Linked DNA regions of Undibacterium parvum. The protein of the gene in region 1 interacts with the protein of each later gene in a pairwise test. Links are inferred from orthologs where the notes say so. Each region holds a gene or a part of one and is shown in the gene's direction. Other genes may lie near its edges.

What was found.
Region 2: the proteins of EJN92_RS18540 (region 1) and EJN92_RS19510 interact in binary tests that used the Escherichia coli proteins (3 or more experiments, as listed by UniProt). The link is inferred for Undibacterium parvum from one-to-one orthologs.

The regions. Positions count from the first base shown.
Region 1 is NZ_CP034464.1:4,237,633-4,245,395, forward strand. Bases 2,675-6,078 are described here. They hold EJN92_RS18540 (2-oxoglutarate dehydrogenase E1 component), read left to right. Parts: upstream 2,675-3,022; coding sequence 3,023-5,878; downstream 5,879-6,078. Other genes in these bases: gltA (citrate synthase), read left to right, coding at 2,675-2,737; odhB (2-oxoglutarate dehydrogenase complex dihydrolipoyllysine-residue succinyltransferase), read left to right, coding at 5,937-6,078. Also shown: sdhA (succinate dehydrogenase flavoprotein subunit), read left to right, coding at 1-194; EJN92_RS18525 (succinate dehydrogenase iron-sulfur subunit), read left to right, coding at 206-916; EJN92_RS18530 (FAD assembly factor SdhE), read left to right, coding at 1,066-1,371; more of gltA, read left to right, coding at 1,433-2,674; more of odhB, read left to right, coding at 6,079-7,184; EJN92_RS18550 (PspC domain-containing protein), read left to right, coding at 7,197-7,535; lpdA (dihydrolipoyl dehydrogenase), read left to right, coding at 7,598-7,763. UniProt on the Escherichia coli protein: E1 component of the 2-oxoglutarate dehydrogenase (OGDH) complex which catalyzes the decarboxylation of 2-oxoglutarate, the first step in the conversion of 2-oxoglutarate to succinyl-CoA and CO(2).
Region 2 is NZ_CP034464.1:4,471,289-4,478,584, reverse strand. Bases 2,493-5,429 are described here. They hold EJN92_RS19510 (ATP-binding cassette domain-containing protein), read left to right. Parts: upstream 2,493-2,930; coding sequence 2,931-4,928; downstream 4,929-5,429. Other genes in these bases: EJN92_RS19505 (NADH:flavin oxidoreductase/NADH oxidase), read left to right, coding at 4,935-5,429; prmB (50S ribosomal protein L3 N(5)-glutamine methyltransferase), read left to right, coding at 2,493-2,730. In the rest of the region: EJN92_RS19530 (PilT/PilU family type 4a pilus ATPase), read left to right, coding at 1-288; EJN92_RS19525 (ArsC family reductase), read left to right, coding at 294-686; dapE (succinyl-diaminopimelate desuccinylase), read left to right, coding at 683-1,810; more of prmB, read left to right, coding at 1,807-2,492; more of EJN92_RS19505, read left to right, coding at 5,430-6,056; EJN92_RS19500 (YihY family inner membrane protein), read right to left, coding at 6,305-7,296. UniProt on the Escherichia coli protein: Genetic data indicate it may be involved in ribosome assembly or function.

The DNA.
Region 1 (7,763 bases):
CCACCATCACATCGGCGAATGCACGTAAAGAGTCTCGTGGTGCGCACGCTCATCGCGATTACGAAAAACGTGATGATGAAAACTGGATGAAACACACGCTTTGGTATTCAGAAGGAAATCGCCTAGATTATAAGCCGGTCGTTACCAAGCCGCTGACAGTTGAAACCTTCAAGCCTAAAGCTCGTACTTTTTAAAGAGATACACAATGGCACGCACATTAAAATTTCAAATCTATCGCTACGATCCAGACAAGGATGCTAAGCCTTACATGCAAGATCTGACAGTTGAATTGCAAGATACTGACAAGATGTTGCTGGATGCGCTGCAACGCATCAAGGCAGATGTGGATGATTCTCTAGCCCTGCGTCGCTCATGCCGTGAAGGTGTTTGCGGTTCCGATGCGATGAATATTAACGGCAAAAATGGCCTGGCTTGCACTACCAACTTGAATGAGCTTACCGAGCCTATCATTTTGCGCCCCTTGCCAGGTTTGCCAGTCATACGCGATCTGATCGTCGACATGACTCAGTTTTTCAAGCAATACAATTCGATCAAGCCTTACTTGATGAATGACACTATTCCTCCGGAAAAAGAACGTCTGCAGTCGCCGACTGAACGCGAGGAGTTAGATGGTCTGTATGAATGCATCTTATGTGCATGTTGTTCGACCTCCTGTCCTTCATTCTGGTGGAATCCGGATAAATTCGTAGGTCCTGCTGGATTATTGCAGGCATATCGCTTTATTGCTGATTCACGTGATCAGGCTACTGGTGAGCGCTTGGATAATCTGGAAGATCCTTATCGTTTGTTCCGTTGCCATACGATTATGAATTGCGTGGACGTTTGCCCTAAAGGCTTGAATCCAACGCGCGCTATTGGCAAGATTAAAGAGTTGATGGTTAGACGTGCAGTCTAAGCCTGATCTTTAGATTTTTTCAGTGGTAAAAAGAGCGGCTTCCTGTGGATGCCGCCCTTATTTCAAGCGGTTTTTAAGCTCGCGCCTGAGCGTGATTTTTGATTGCGCCGAGAATTGCCTGAAATAAGAAGTATTGATTGAAAGTGCTTATGTCTGTATCTATGCCTGCGTCTATGTCGGAAAATGTTATGCAATCCCATCAGAGTGACCCAGCCAAGCGTGCTCGACTGCGTTGGCGTGCGCGCCGTGGTTTGCTCGAAAATGACTTGATTTTGACGCGCTTCTTAGATGCTCACGAGGAAGCTATGTCTGATGATGAGGTCGATGCCTTTAGTCGATTGATGGAGTTGTCAGATAACACCTTGATGGACTTGTTGATGGCAAAAAAACAGCCGGAGGCAGAAGTTGATTTTCCTCATGTCCGCGCACTTTTAGTTCGATTGCAACAAGCCTAAGCTCAATAATTTTTTTGTGTTTTTTTAATTAACGACTCACCTCTACATCGAAGGAAGAGCCATGACCAACTCTGAAATAAAAGCAACCTTATCTTTTTCCGATGGTTCACCATCATTGGAAATGCCAATTTACAAAGGGACAGTTGGTCCTGATGTCATCGATATCCGCAAGTTGTATGCGACCACTGGCATGTTTACCTATGATCCAGGTTTTATGTCGACGGCAGCATGTAATTCCTCGATTACCTACATCGACGGTGATAAGGGCGAATTGTTGTATCGCGGTTACCCTATCGAACAGTTGGCTGTAAATGGCGGCGACTTCCTGGAAACTTGCTATTTGTTACTCAATGGTGAATTGCCAAATGCAGTAGAAAAAGAAAAATTTGTTGCAACAGTGACCAATCACACCATGGTCCATGAGCAAATGCAATTTTTCTTCCGCGGCTTCCGTCGTGATGCGCATCCTATGTCGGTATTGGTTGGTACTGTTGGTGCCCTGGCGTCGTTTTATCATGATTCTCTGGATATTAACGATCCGCACCACCGCGAAGTTTCTGCAATCCGCTTGATCGCGAAAATGCCTACATTAGTGGCGATGGCGTACAAATATTCTATCGGTCAGCCTTTTGTTTATCCTCGCAACGACTTGTCGTATAGTGCTAACTTTATGCATATGATGTTCTCGACACCGTGTGCTCCGTATAAAACCAATGAGGTTTTGGTGCGCGCTCTTGATCGTATTTTGATCTTGCATGCTGATCACGAGCAAAATGCATCGACCTCGACTGTTCGTCTGGCTGGTTCCTCAGGTGCCAATCCTTTTGCTTGTATCGCTGCGGGTATCGCTTGCCTGTGGGGTCCTGCGCATGGTGGTGCAAATGAGGCTGCCTTGAGTATGTTGGAAGAGATCGGCAGTGTCGATCACATCCCGGAATTCATCAGACAGGTTAAAGATAAAAATTCTGGCGTGAAGTTGATGGGTTTTGGTCATCGTGTGTATAAAAACTACGATCCTCGCGCAAAATTGATGCGTGAAACTTGCTACGAAGTCTTGCAGGAGCTCGGTTTACAAGACGATCCTTTGTTTAAATTGGCGATGGCGTTGGAGAAAATTGCACTGGAAGACGAATACTTCGTTTCTCGCAAACTTTACCCAAACGTTGACTTCTATTCGGGCATCGTACAGCGCGCGCTGGGTATTCCAACTTCCTTGTTTACCGGAATCTTCGCTCTGGCGCGTACCGTAGGTTGGATCGCTCAGTGGAAGGAAATGATTTCTGATCCTGAGCAAAAAATCGGCCGTCCACGTCAGTTGTTTGTGGGTTCTCAAACACGCGACGTGCAACCGATAGAGAAGCGCTAAGCGTTTTTAGAAAAGTGTGCAAAAAAGGCGAGTCTTCGTGACTCGCCTTTTTTTTATTGAATAAAGATGCTATGCTTCGGCTCGAAAGTGAAATTTTTGGATGTATTTTCATTTTTGCTTCAATTGGTCATTTTTCTGAAAAATAACAAGTGAAGCAAAACTGCAATGATTTTCAAATCAGCCCTTCCCCACAACTTGATGTGCAATCCGCTAACCGGTCAGGCCGTGTCGCGGAAGGTTAGATTAACCCGCTAATCTCGCAAAACGCGAAGAAAGGTGAGCAAGATGATGCAACAATTAAACGCTAACTCGTATCTGTTCGGCGGCAATGCGCCGTACGTAGAAGAACTATATGAGGCGTATCTGAATAATCCTGGGTCTGTGCCTGATAATTGGCGCGCCTATTTCGATGCAATGCAACATGTCCCGGCTGTTGACGGTTCCGCCCGTCCAGACGTTGCGCATGCTCCTGTGATTGCTTCTTTCGCCGAACGTGCAAAGCAAGGCCCGATACGGACCGTGCTCGCTACAACTGATGCTGATATGGGACGCAAACGCGTGGCCGCTCAGCAATTGATTGCTGCGTATCGTTTTTTGGGCAGCCAATGGGCAAACCTGGATCCTTTGCAACGCCAGGAGCGTCCGAGTATCCCTGAGTTGGAGCCGAGTTTCTATGGCTTTACCGATTCAGATATGGATATACAGTTCAATATCAGTAATACCTATTTTGGTGCTGAGACGTGCTCACTGCGCGATTTATTGAACTCCTTGCGCGATACCTATTGCCGTTCTATCGGTGCTGAATTCATGTACATCAGCGATCCTACGGAAAAACGCTGGTTGCAAGAGAAATTGGAATCGATACGCTCGACTCCAAGTTTTACTGCCGACAAGAAAAAACATATACTTGATCGTCTGACAGCTGCGGAAGGACTGGAACGTTATCTGCATACCCGCTACGTGGGACAAAAGCGTTTCTCTCTTGAGGGCAGCGAAAGTTTTATCGCTTCCATGGACGAAACCATACAACGCGCGGGTGAGCGCGGTGTAGAGGAAATCGTTATCGGTATGGCGCATCGCGGCCGTCTGAATGTGTTGGTTAATACACTAGGCAAAATGCCGCAGGATCTGTTTGCTGAATTTGAAGGCAAGCATGGCGACGATTTACCTTCCGGTGACGTTAAATATCACCAGGGTTTTTCCTCTGACGTATCTACTCCAGGCGGTCCAGTACATTTGTCACTGGCATTTAATCCATCGCATCTTGAAATCGTGAATCCTGTCGTTGAGGGTTCTGTCAAGGCGCGTATGGAGCGTCGTGGTGATAAAGACGGTTCGCAAGTCTTGCCTATTCTGGTACATGGTGACGCTGCTTTTGCAGGTCAGGGTGTGGTCATGGAAACCTTGAATCTGGCGCAGACGCGTGGTTACGGTACTGGCGGTACTATGCATATCGTGATCAATAATCAAATCGGTTTCACCACATCTGATCCGCGCGATTCACGTTCCACTCTGTATTGCTCCGACGTCGTTAAGATGATTGAAGCACCAGTATTGCATGTCAATGGTGATGATCCTGAGGCTGTAGTTCTGGCGACGCAAATCGCCTTGGATTACCGCATGGAATTCAAAAAAGACGTGGTGGTTGATATCATCTGTTATCGTAAGTTGGGGCATAACGAGCAAGATACACCTGCTTTGACTCAGCCTTTGATGTACAAGAAAATTGGTCAACATCCAGGTACTCGCAAACTGTACGCTGACAGATTGTCGGCTCAGGGCACAATTGCAGCGGATTCTGGCGATCAGATGGTGAAAGCCTTCCGTGATGCAATGGATGCAGGTAAACATACCCGCGACCCAGTTATTTCGAACTTTAAAAATAAATATGCGGTTGACTGGATTCCTTTCCTGAATCGTAAGTGGACCGATGCTGCTGATACTGCTGTGCCAATGACAGAGTTAAAGCGTCTGGCCCAGCGTATTACAGTGGTGCCAGAAGGTTTTAAACCGCATAGCCTGGTCGAAAAAGTCTTGGGTGACCGCGCAACTATGGGACGCGGCGAGATGAATCTTGATTGGGGTATGGGCGAACATCTGGCCTATGCGTCTCTGGTTTCTTCTGGCTACGCTATCCGTTTGACTGGGCAAGATGCTGGACGCGGTACTTTCGTACATCGTCATGCTGTGTTACATGATCAGAAACGCGAGCGTTGGGATGCCGGTACTTATATTCCTCTGCAAAATATTTCAGAGAAGCAAGCACCATTTACAGTGATTGACTCTGTTTTATCGGAAGAGGCAGTACTGGCGTTTGAATACGGTTATTCCACAGCAGAACCAAATACTTTGACGATCTGGGAAGCGCAATTCGGCGATTTCGCCAATGGTGCACAGGTCGTCATCGATCAATTCATTAGCTCTGGCGAAGTGAAGTGGGGCCGTGCATCTGGGTTGGTCATGATGTTGCCGCACGGTTATGAAGGCCAAGGTCCTGAGCATTCCTCAGCCCGCCCTGAGCGCTTCCTGCAATTGTGTGCTGACAATAATATGCAAGTTGTTCAGCCGACTACCGCTGCGCAGATTTTCCATCTATTGCGTCGTCAGATGATACGGATGTTCCGTAAGCCTCTGGTAATCATGACACCGAAGTCTCTGCTCAGGAATAAAGATGCAGGCTCTGCTTTGTCGGAATTGGCCAAAGGTAGTTTTCATACCGTGATCGGTGAAGTCGACGAGAAAATCGATGCCAAGAAGGTTAAGCGCGTTATCGCCTGTTCAGGTAAGGTTTATTTTGATCTGGTGAATGCGCGTAAAGAGCGTGGTTTGACAGATGTCGCGATCATTCGTGTTGAACAGCTGTATCCGTTCCCACATAAGAGTTTTGCGGCTGAATTGAAGAAATTCCCTGAGTTGTCGGAATTGGTCTGGACTCAAGATGAACCGCAAAATCAGGGACCTTGGTTCCAGATTCAGCACAACATCTTTGAAAGTTTGGAAGATGGACAGAAGCTTGCCTATGCAGGTCGTCCAGCAAGTGCGTCTCCTGCTGTCGGTTATTACGACAAGCACTATGCGCAGCAAAAAGCATTACTGGATACCGCTTTTTCCAAGCTCAAGGGTTATATCCTGACCAAGTAAAGACATGCGGCGCGGTAGAAGCTGCTGCGCCCAATAGAATCCGAAACGGAGAAAAAACATGGCAATTATCGAAGTAAAAGTACCCCAGTTATCTGAATCCGTCGCAGAAGCGACCTTGCTGACCTGGCATAAAAAAATTGGCGAGGCTGTGACTCGCGATGAAAATCTGGTCGATGTAGAGACTGATAAAGTCGTTATGGAATTGCCAGCGCCGGTAGATGGCGTGATTACCCAAATCATCAAGGGCGATGGCAGTTTGGTCGTCGCGGGTGAAGTGATCGCAATGTTGGATACCGATGCGTCTGCAAAAGTGAGCCCGATTCAAGTCTCGGCAGTGCCTGCAGCAACTGCAGCTGCCGCCGTTGATACCGGTGCAAAATCTTCTGCTGGTGTTGCAATGCCAGCGGCCGCTAAAATTTTGGCTGAAAATAATCTGGCAGCGAGCGCTGTTGATGGTTCGGGCAAAGATGGTCGTGTTACTAAGGGCGACGCTTTAGCCGCTGTTTCTGCTAAAGCTGCAGTGCCTGTAGTAGCGCCGGTGGCAGTGGTTGCTGCTAAGCCAGCTCTGCAACAAGTTGCGGCGCCTGCAGCACCAAAATTGGGTGATCGTCCAGAAGAGCGCGTGCCTATGAGCCGTCTGCGTGCACGTATTGCAGAGCGCCTGGTGCAATCACAATCGACTAACGCGATTTTGACGACCTTCAATGAAGTCAATATGCAGCCAGTAATCGATTTGCGTAACAAGTACAAAGATAAATTTGAAAAAGAGCATGGCGTTAAGCTTGGCTTTATGTCCTTCTTTGTGAAAGCTGCGGTAGCTGCACTTAAGAAATATCCAGTGATCAATGCTTCTGTTGATGGTAATGATATTGTCTACCACGGTTATTTTGACATTGGTATCGCGGTCGGTTCACCACGTGGTTTGGTAGTGCCTATTCTGCGTAATGCGGATCAAATGTCGATCGCCGATATCGAGAAGAAAATCGGTGAATTCGGTGCCAAGGCAAAAGATGGTAAATTGACTTTAGATGATTTGACCGGAGGTACTTTCTCCATTTCCAATGGTGGTACTTTCGGTTCTATGTTGTCGACGCCAATTATCAATCCTCCTCAGTCAGCGATCTTGGGTGTGCATGCAACCAAAGACCGCGCGGTTGTTGAGAATGGCCAAATCGTGGTGCGTCCTATGAACTATCTGGCGATGTCTTACGATCACCGTATCATTGATGGTCGCGAAGCTGTCTTGGGTCTGGTAGCGATGAAGGAAGCGCTGGAAGATCCAGCCCGTCTTTTGTTAGATTTATAAAATCCATACACTATGAATCTCGCTGACGAAATCAAACGTCTGCATGAATTGCATCAGTCAGGCGCCCTGACTGATGCAGAATTCGCGCAAGCCAAGACCAAACTCTTGCAGGATGCTCCATCGTCGGCCGCTCCAAATTTTGTTGATGGAGACAATTCGCTGAATCAGTTGAATCGTTTCCGCCGATCGAAAAATGATCAGTGGCTGGGCGGGATTTGTGGCGGGCTCGGTAAATTGACGGGCCTGGAATCTTGGGTCTGGCGTTTGTTGTTCGTCACTTTCAGTTTCTATTTTGGGTTTGGCTTAGTTGCCTATATTCTTGCTTGGATTTTTGTTCCAGAAGAAGACTAAAAATAAGTAACAGGTGCTGTCGGTAAGAGATGTATTAAAACCAGATTAAGTTGGGAATATCCATGAGTAAACAATTTGATGTCGTCGTGATCGGCGGCGGTCCAGGCGGCTATATTGCTGCTATTCGCGCAGCGCAATTAGGCTTTTCAGTCGCTTGCGTGGACGCCTGGAGTAATGATAAAGGTGGCCCGGCATTGGGTGGCACCTGTACTAACGTCGGTTGCATAC
Region 2 (7,296 bases), 230 kb from region 1 along the record:
CTTAACACGCGTTACGTCGCTGAGTTGATAGAACAAGGCGACATTTTTCAAATTAAAGAGGCAATCGAAAAAAGTCTGTCGCCAGGCTCACAGACTTTCGAGCGCGCTTTAATGCAACTGATCAAAGATGGCTTAATCAGCCAGGAAGAAGGTTTGGCCAATGCAGATTCAGCGAATAATTTGCTATGGCTACTCAATAACGAAGTAGTGCAAGCACCTGTGGAAGCAGAGCCTGAGCCAGAAAAAACTGATGAGGCATCATTCACCGAATTTACTCTGAACATGTAAGAACTATGCAAAGTACGCAGCAAATCACGCTCTATGGAATTCCCAATTGCGACACAGTAAAGAAAGCACGGGTCTGGCTACAAGAACATCAAGGCGATTTTGTGTTCCATGATTTTAAGAAGAACGGACTCGATCGCAGCACGGTCGAACAGTGGCTCACGCAAGTCGGACTCGATGTTCTGATTAATCGCAAGGGCACGACTTGGCGCGCATTGAGCGATGAGCAAAAAGCGAGCGCCACAGATACCGAACAGGCCATTTCCCTGATGCTGGCATCACCGTCCTTAATTAAGCGTCCGGTGTTGCACGTGACGTCAGGTGAAAACAATGGAATCCAAAGCATTAGCGTCGGTTTTTCGCCGGCACAATATCACTCTATTTTTAACATGAGACCATGAGTAAAACACTAGCACTGACCGAGCAATTGATTGCACTTGACTCGGTCACTCCTGAAGACAAGGGGTGCCAAAACACCTTAATCGCTTTGCTCGAACCTTTAGGCTTTATCTGCGAGACTATACAATCCGGTGAAGTCACCAATCTATGGGCGCGCAAGGGCAGTACTCAGCCATTACTGGTATTTGCCGGGCACACCGACGTGGTGCCTACTGGCCCGGTCGAGCAATGGCAATCTGCCCCATTCGCTCCTACCCATAGAGATGGCAAATTATTTGGCCGAGGCGCGGCCGACATGAAAACCTCGGTTGCCGCCTTTGTGGTGGCATGCGAAGAATTCATTGCCGAACAGCCTGATCATAATGGATCAATTGGATTTCTGATTACCAGCGATGAAGAAGGTCCGGCTACCGACGGCACTGTGATCGTTTGCAACTTACTCAAGGAGCGTGGCGAGCAAATTGATTATTGCATCGTCGGCGAGCCAACCTCGGTCGACCTATTGGGTGACACCATCAAGAATGGCCGCCGTGGCACCATGTCAGGCAAGTTGACGATCAAAGGTGTACAAGGCCATATCGCCTATCCGCAGCTGGCAAAAAACCCTATCCATTTGGCCGCACCTGCGATGGCTGAACTAGTTGCTGAGGTGTGGGATCAGGGCAATGACTATTACCTGCCCACCTCTTGGCAAATGTCGAATATCCATGGCGGCACCGGCGCTTCCAACGTAATACCCGGTGAAGTGGTGATCGATTTTAATTTCAGGTTCTGCACTGCCAGCACTGCAGAGGGTTTGCAGCAGCGCGTGCATGCCATTCTCGACAGTCATCAACTGGACTACGCTTTGAAGTGGACAGTGGGCGGTCATCCTTTCTTGACGCCTAAGGGTGAATTGAGCGAAGCCTTGGCTGCGGCGATCAAAGCCGAGACGGGTCTAGACACTGAATTATCGACCACTGGCGGCACCTCGGATGGACGCTTTATTGCCAAGATCTGCCAGCAAGTGATAGAGTTCGGCCCGCCCAACGCCAGCATCCATAAGATAGACGAGCATATAGAATTGCGTTTTATTGATCCGCTAAAAAACATTTACCGCCGCACTTTAGAAAATTTACTGACATGACTAGTACCAACACTCCATCCATCGCGCATGCCGCGGCGAGCTTTTCCACACTGCGCGATTTGTTGCGCTATGCGGTTACCCGTTTCAATACTGCAGAGCTGTTCTTCGGCCACGGCAGTGCCAATGCCCTCGATGAAGCAGCCTATTTGCTGCTGCACAGCTTAAAACTGCCACTCGATAAGATAGATCCTTTTCTCGATGCACGCTTACTGCCAGAAGAAATACTTGCGGCATTGGCCGTGATAGAACGGCGCGCAGTAGACCGGGTGCCGGCCTCTTATCTGACTAATGAAGCATGGTTGGGCACTTACAATTTTTATGTGGATGAGCGCGTCATCGTGCCGCGTTCGTTTATCGCCGAACTGATTCCTGAGCATTTTTCACCATGGGTGCAAGATGCCGACGCCATCACCGATATTCTCGAACTGTGCACAGGCTCGGGCTGCCTGCCGATTATGTTGGCCGATGCCTTTAGCAATGCACATGTCGATACTGTCGATATTTCAGGCGATGCGCTTGATGTGGCGCGCCGCAATGTCGCCACTTACCAATTAGAAGACAGAATTACCCTGATAGAGTCCGATCTGTACACCAAGGTTCCGGCTAAAAAATACGATTTAATTATCACCAATCCACCCTACGTCAATTCCGGCTCCATGAGTAAATTGCCGCAGGAATATCTGCATGAACCGCAGATTGCCCTGGCTGGCGGTACTGACGGCATGGATTTAGTGCGCAAGATCGTCGCTGGTGCAGCGCAACATTTGAAGCCCAATGGTATACTGATGGTCGAAATCGGTAACGAACGCGAATTTGCAGAGCAGGCATTTGCCGGCCTAGACCTGACCTGGCTCTCTACCAGTGCCGGTGATGACATGGTTTTCTTACTCTATGCCGATCAGTTACTCAGCATTAAATAATATTTTTTACTCTGTGCAATCCTCCTAGCTCGCTAGGAAATCGCATACTCACCCCTAGTATCGATGGGGAAACGCTGAAGCCGCACATAGACTGTGCGGTTTCAGCGTTTTAAGACAGATACTCCCCCGTTTATTCGCATTCTTGCGGATCAATCGATTTTTCAATTAAGTAATTAAGTAAATAAGTAAGTAAATAAACAATGATACGTTTTCTCCAAGTCGTTCTGGCTCGCGGCACCAAACCACTGTTCGACAATGTCGATATCACGCTCAATCCAGGCGACAAAATCGGTCTGATCGGCTCCAATGGCGCGGGGAAATCGAGTTTATTTGCGATGTTGCGCGGTGAATTGCACCCCGATCAAGGCAGTATAGAATTCCCGGCTAAATGGCAGTTAGCCCACGTGGCGCAAGAAACTCCCGCCTTAGATCGCACCGCGATCGATTATGCGATCGATGGTGATACCGCACTGCGCAAACTTGAAGCGCAATTGGCCGAACTCGAAGCCCAGCCCGAGAGCATGGAAAACGGCATCGCCATCGGCGAGATGTATGGCGCACTGGCCGATGCGGACGCCTACACGGTGCGTCCGCGTGGCGAACAATTGTTATTGGGTTTGGGCTTTACCATCGATCAGATGGAGCAATCGGTCGCCAGTTTTTCAGGTGGTTGGCGTATGCGTTTGAATCTGGCGCAGGCTTTGATGTGTAAGTCCGATTTACTGCTACTCGATGAACCGACCAACCATTTGGATTTGGATGCGATTATCTGGCTGGAAGATTGGCTCAAGCGTTATGCCGGTACCCTGATCATCATCTCGCATGATAGAGATTTCCTCGATGGCGTCGTCAATGTGATTGCCCATATCGACGAACGCAAACTTAAACGTTACTCGGGTAACTATTCAGCTTTCGAACGTCAGCGCGTAGCACAATTGATTTTAGCGCAAAGTGCGATTGAAAAACAAACCCGCAAGCGCGACCATTTGCAATCCTTTATCTCGCGTTTTGCCGCCAAAGCCAGTAAGGCAAAGCAGGCGCAAAGTCGTATCAAAGCTTTGGCCAAGATGGAAGAATTGGCACCATTGCGTGCCGCAGCTGAATTCTCGTTTGAATTCCGTGAGCCTTTGAGCGCTCCGAATCCTATGCTGGTGATGGAAGACGTCGATTGCGGCTACCGCATCGAGTCCAAGACCGATCATAGTTTCACTGAGAAGAAGATCGTTGGCGACGTCAAATTCTCCCTGCAAATCGGTCAGCGTATCGGCTTACTCGGCGTCAACGGAGCGGGTAAATCGACCCTGATCAAAACCCTGGTCGGTGACATTGCGCCATTGTCCGGCACTATGCTGACGGGTAAAGGTCTGTCTATCGGTTATTTTGCTCAGCATCAGGTCGAAATGCTGCGCCATAACGAATCGCCTTTATGGCATCTGGCGCATATTGCACCTGGCATACGCGAACAAGAATTGCGCAATTTCCTCGGCGGCTTTAACTTCCCTGGCAATATGGTGACTAGCCCTATCGCGCCTTTCTCAGGCGGTGAAAAAGCGCGTCTAGCATTGGCAATGATAGTCTGGCAGCGCCCTAACCTCTTGCTGCTCGATGAACCGACCAACCATCTGGATCTGGAAACCCGTGAAGCGCTGACCGACGCGCTGGCGCAGTTTGAAGGTACCTTGGTGGTGGTCTCGCATGACAGGCATTTGTTGCGCGCTACCACGGACCAATTCATCATCGTTGCCGATGGTAAGTTAGAGCCTTTTGACGGCGATCTGGACGACTACAAAGACTGGCTATTCAAGAATAAACTGGCGAAAGCCAACGCGCAAGCCAACGAACCGGCCTTGCCTGCGAACAAAAAAACCGACGCCCTGCCTTTGGCGAAGCCGATTCCAGTGGCTGACAAAGGCGACAATAAAGAACAGCGCCGCAAGGAAACGGAAGACAAACAAAAGTTGGCCGCGCAACGCAAGCCGATAGAAAACCAGATTAAAAAACTCGAAGAGCAATTGGCCAAGCTCAACAGCAAGAAACACGCACTTGCCGCGCAATTGGAAGACAGTGCTATCTATAACGATACCAACAAAGAGAAGCTCAAGGGATTATTGCTAGACCAAGCTTATCTGGTAAAAGAACTAGGCGAAGTCGAAGCGAGTTGGCTGGAACAACAAGAGTATCTGGAAGCGGTAGGCTAAGCCACTATGAGCGCCCTATTCTCCTCGTATCAGCTAGGGTCTTTGCATCTGAAGAACCGGATCGCAATTGCGCCAATGTGTCAGTACTCGGCGCTCGATGGCAAAGCCAGCGATTGGCATCTGATGCACATGGGCGCGATGACACTCTCGGGCGCTGGCTTATTTTGCATAGAGGCAGCAGCAGTGCTGCCTGAAGGGCGCATTAGCCCAGCCGACCTGGGGCTGTGGTCGGATGACACTGAGGCCGCATTAGCCAAAGTGATTAACTCGGTTCGCAAATATTCTAGCATGCCGATTGCGATCCAATTAGCGCACGCCGGACGCAAAGCCTCCACCCACGTACCCTGGCAAGGCGGTAAGCAGTGCTCAGCTGCAGAAGGTGGCTGGCAAACTCTCGGTCCCTCTGCGCTGGCACACAATCCACACGACTTACCGCCAGTGGAGCTCGATCATGCTGGCATGCAGCGCATCTGCCAGGGCTTCGTTGATGCTGCGCTGCGCGCCCATCGCATCGGTATCGACGCCATTGAGATCCATGCTGCGCACGGGTATTTACTCCATCAATTTCTCTCGCCACTATCGAATCAACGCGAAGACGAATACGGTGGCAGTCTGGCAAACCGGATGCGCTTCCCCTTGCAGATCATGGCGGCACTACGCGCTGCACTTCCTGCCGATAAGGTGATTGGAATCCGTGTCTCTGCCACTGATTGGGTGGACGGCGGTTGGGATCTTGAGCAGTGCCTGGTGTTTGCACAGGCCTTACATTCGCTCAACTGTAGCTTCATCCATGTCTCTAGCGGCGGCGTCTCGCCACTGCAAAACATTCCGGCGAGTGCTGGATATCAAGTTGAGTTTGCCAATAGAATTCGCCAGCATACCGGCATGCCTACCATCGCAGTCGGATTAATTACCGAGCCGGCACAAGCGGAAGCCATCATTGCTGAGGGTCAGGCTGATATGGTAGCGCTGGCGCGCGCCATACTCTACAATCCGCACTGGCCTTGGCATGCAGCCGCCGAATTGGGCGCCAGTGTAGAGGTGGCACCGCAATATTTGCGCTCGCAGCCGCTTGGATATACAAACTTACTTGTGGCGAATACATCGCTCCCCGCGTCAAAAGTCTAAACCAACAAGCGAAGACAAATCGCTGCGGATAGTGATCAAACGCATGGAGCACCATCAATCTTTTGCTACTGCGCCTGGCTTGCTATGAAATCAAATAGCCATAGCCCCAGTGCGCATATTTCATGCGCCTTGCCGGCCATGCATGCCGCAAACCCGCATGGATACTGGGTCTGCGGCTAGGTCGCTGGTGCCATTTGAGGTAAGGCCGGCGAGTGGATTGCCTTAACCGATTGCCTTAATCGATTGCCTTAACGAATGGGCGCTGTTTGGATGGTTTGTGGTGCCGCTAATTTTTCAGAGAAATACGCCGCCAGATTTTCGCTCAAGCCTTGATCGATGACACGACTGACTAAGTTTCTTAAACTGCTGGCGTCGGCAATATCAAACACAAACAAGCGATACACATCGGAGAGTTTTAAACTGCCAGGATCTGCCGTAAAGATCCAGCGATCTGTGCCCGCATCCATCTTATTCCACCACGGTCTTTGGGATTTTGCAGTGTGATCAGCGGTAACCTTGGCAACCCAATCTGCTTCCAGCATTTGCGCTAACAATCCCTCAATTTCATCGAGTCCAAAGCGCGTCTGTATCCGTATGCTGGCTAGATCAACGCTGGCACCACCACTACCATTTCTGGCAAGGACCAGGACTTTTAATACCGCCACTGCGTCCTCAAACGCGCTGCCAGGCGTAGGCACATGCCACCAGCGTTCAAATTTGACGATGGGTAATGAGGCGGCAATCACCGCACCGATTAAAGTAATCAGCCACGACAAGTAAATCCAGAGTAAGAAAATCGGAATCGCCGCCAGTGCACCATAAATCATGGTGTAGGTTGGGAAGCGCGTCACAAACACAGCAAACAAACGCTTGGAAATTTCAAATGCCAGCGCCGCAAATAGCCCGCCCCAGGCGGCGTCGCGCCAGTCTACACTACGGTTAGGCACGGCCAGATACAGCAAGGTGAAAGCCCCGGTGGTAAAAAATATCGACACCATCGTATAAAAAACTGCCCCTACAAAAGGCACAGCGCCGACCACACCACTGGTGGCGGAAAACAGATAAGAGGTGGCGCTCAGTGAGATACCGATCAGCAAAGGTCCCAAAGTGATGATGGCCCAATACACCAAAATTCTTTGCATGATAGGACGGCCTTGTTTGACATGCCAAATCTGATTAAAGGAGCGGTCTATCATCGACAACGTGGTGACCGCGGTCACCATCAAGGCGACCCCGCCTA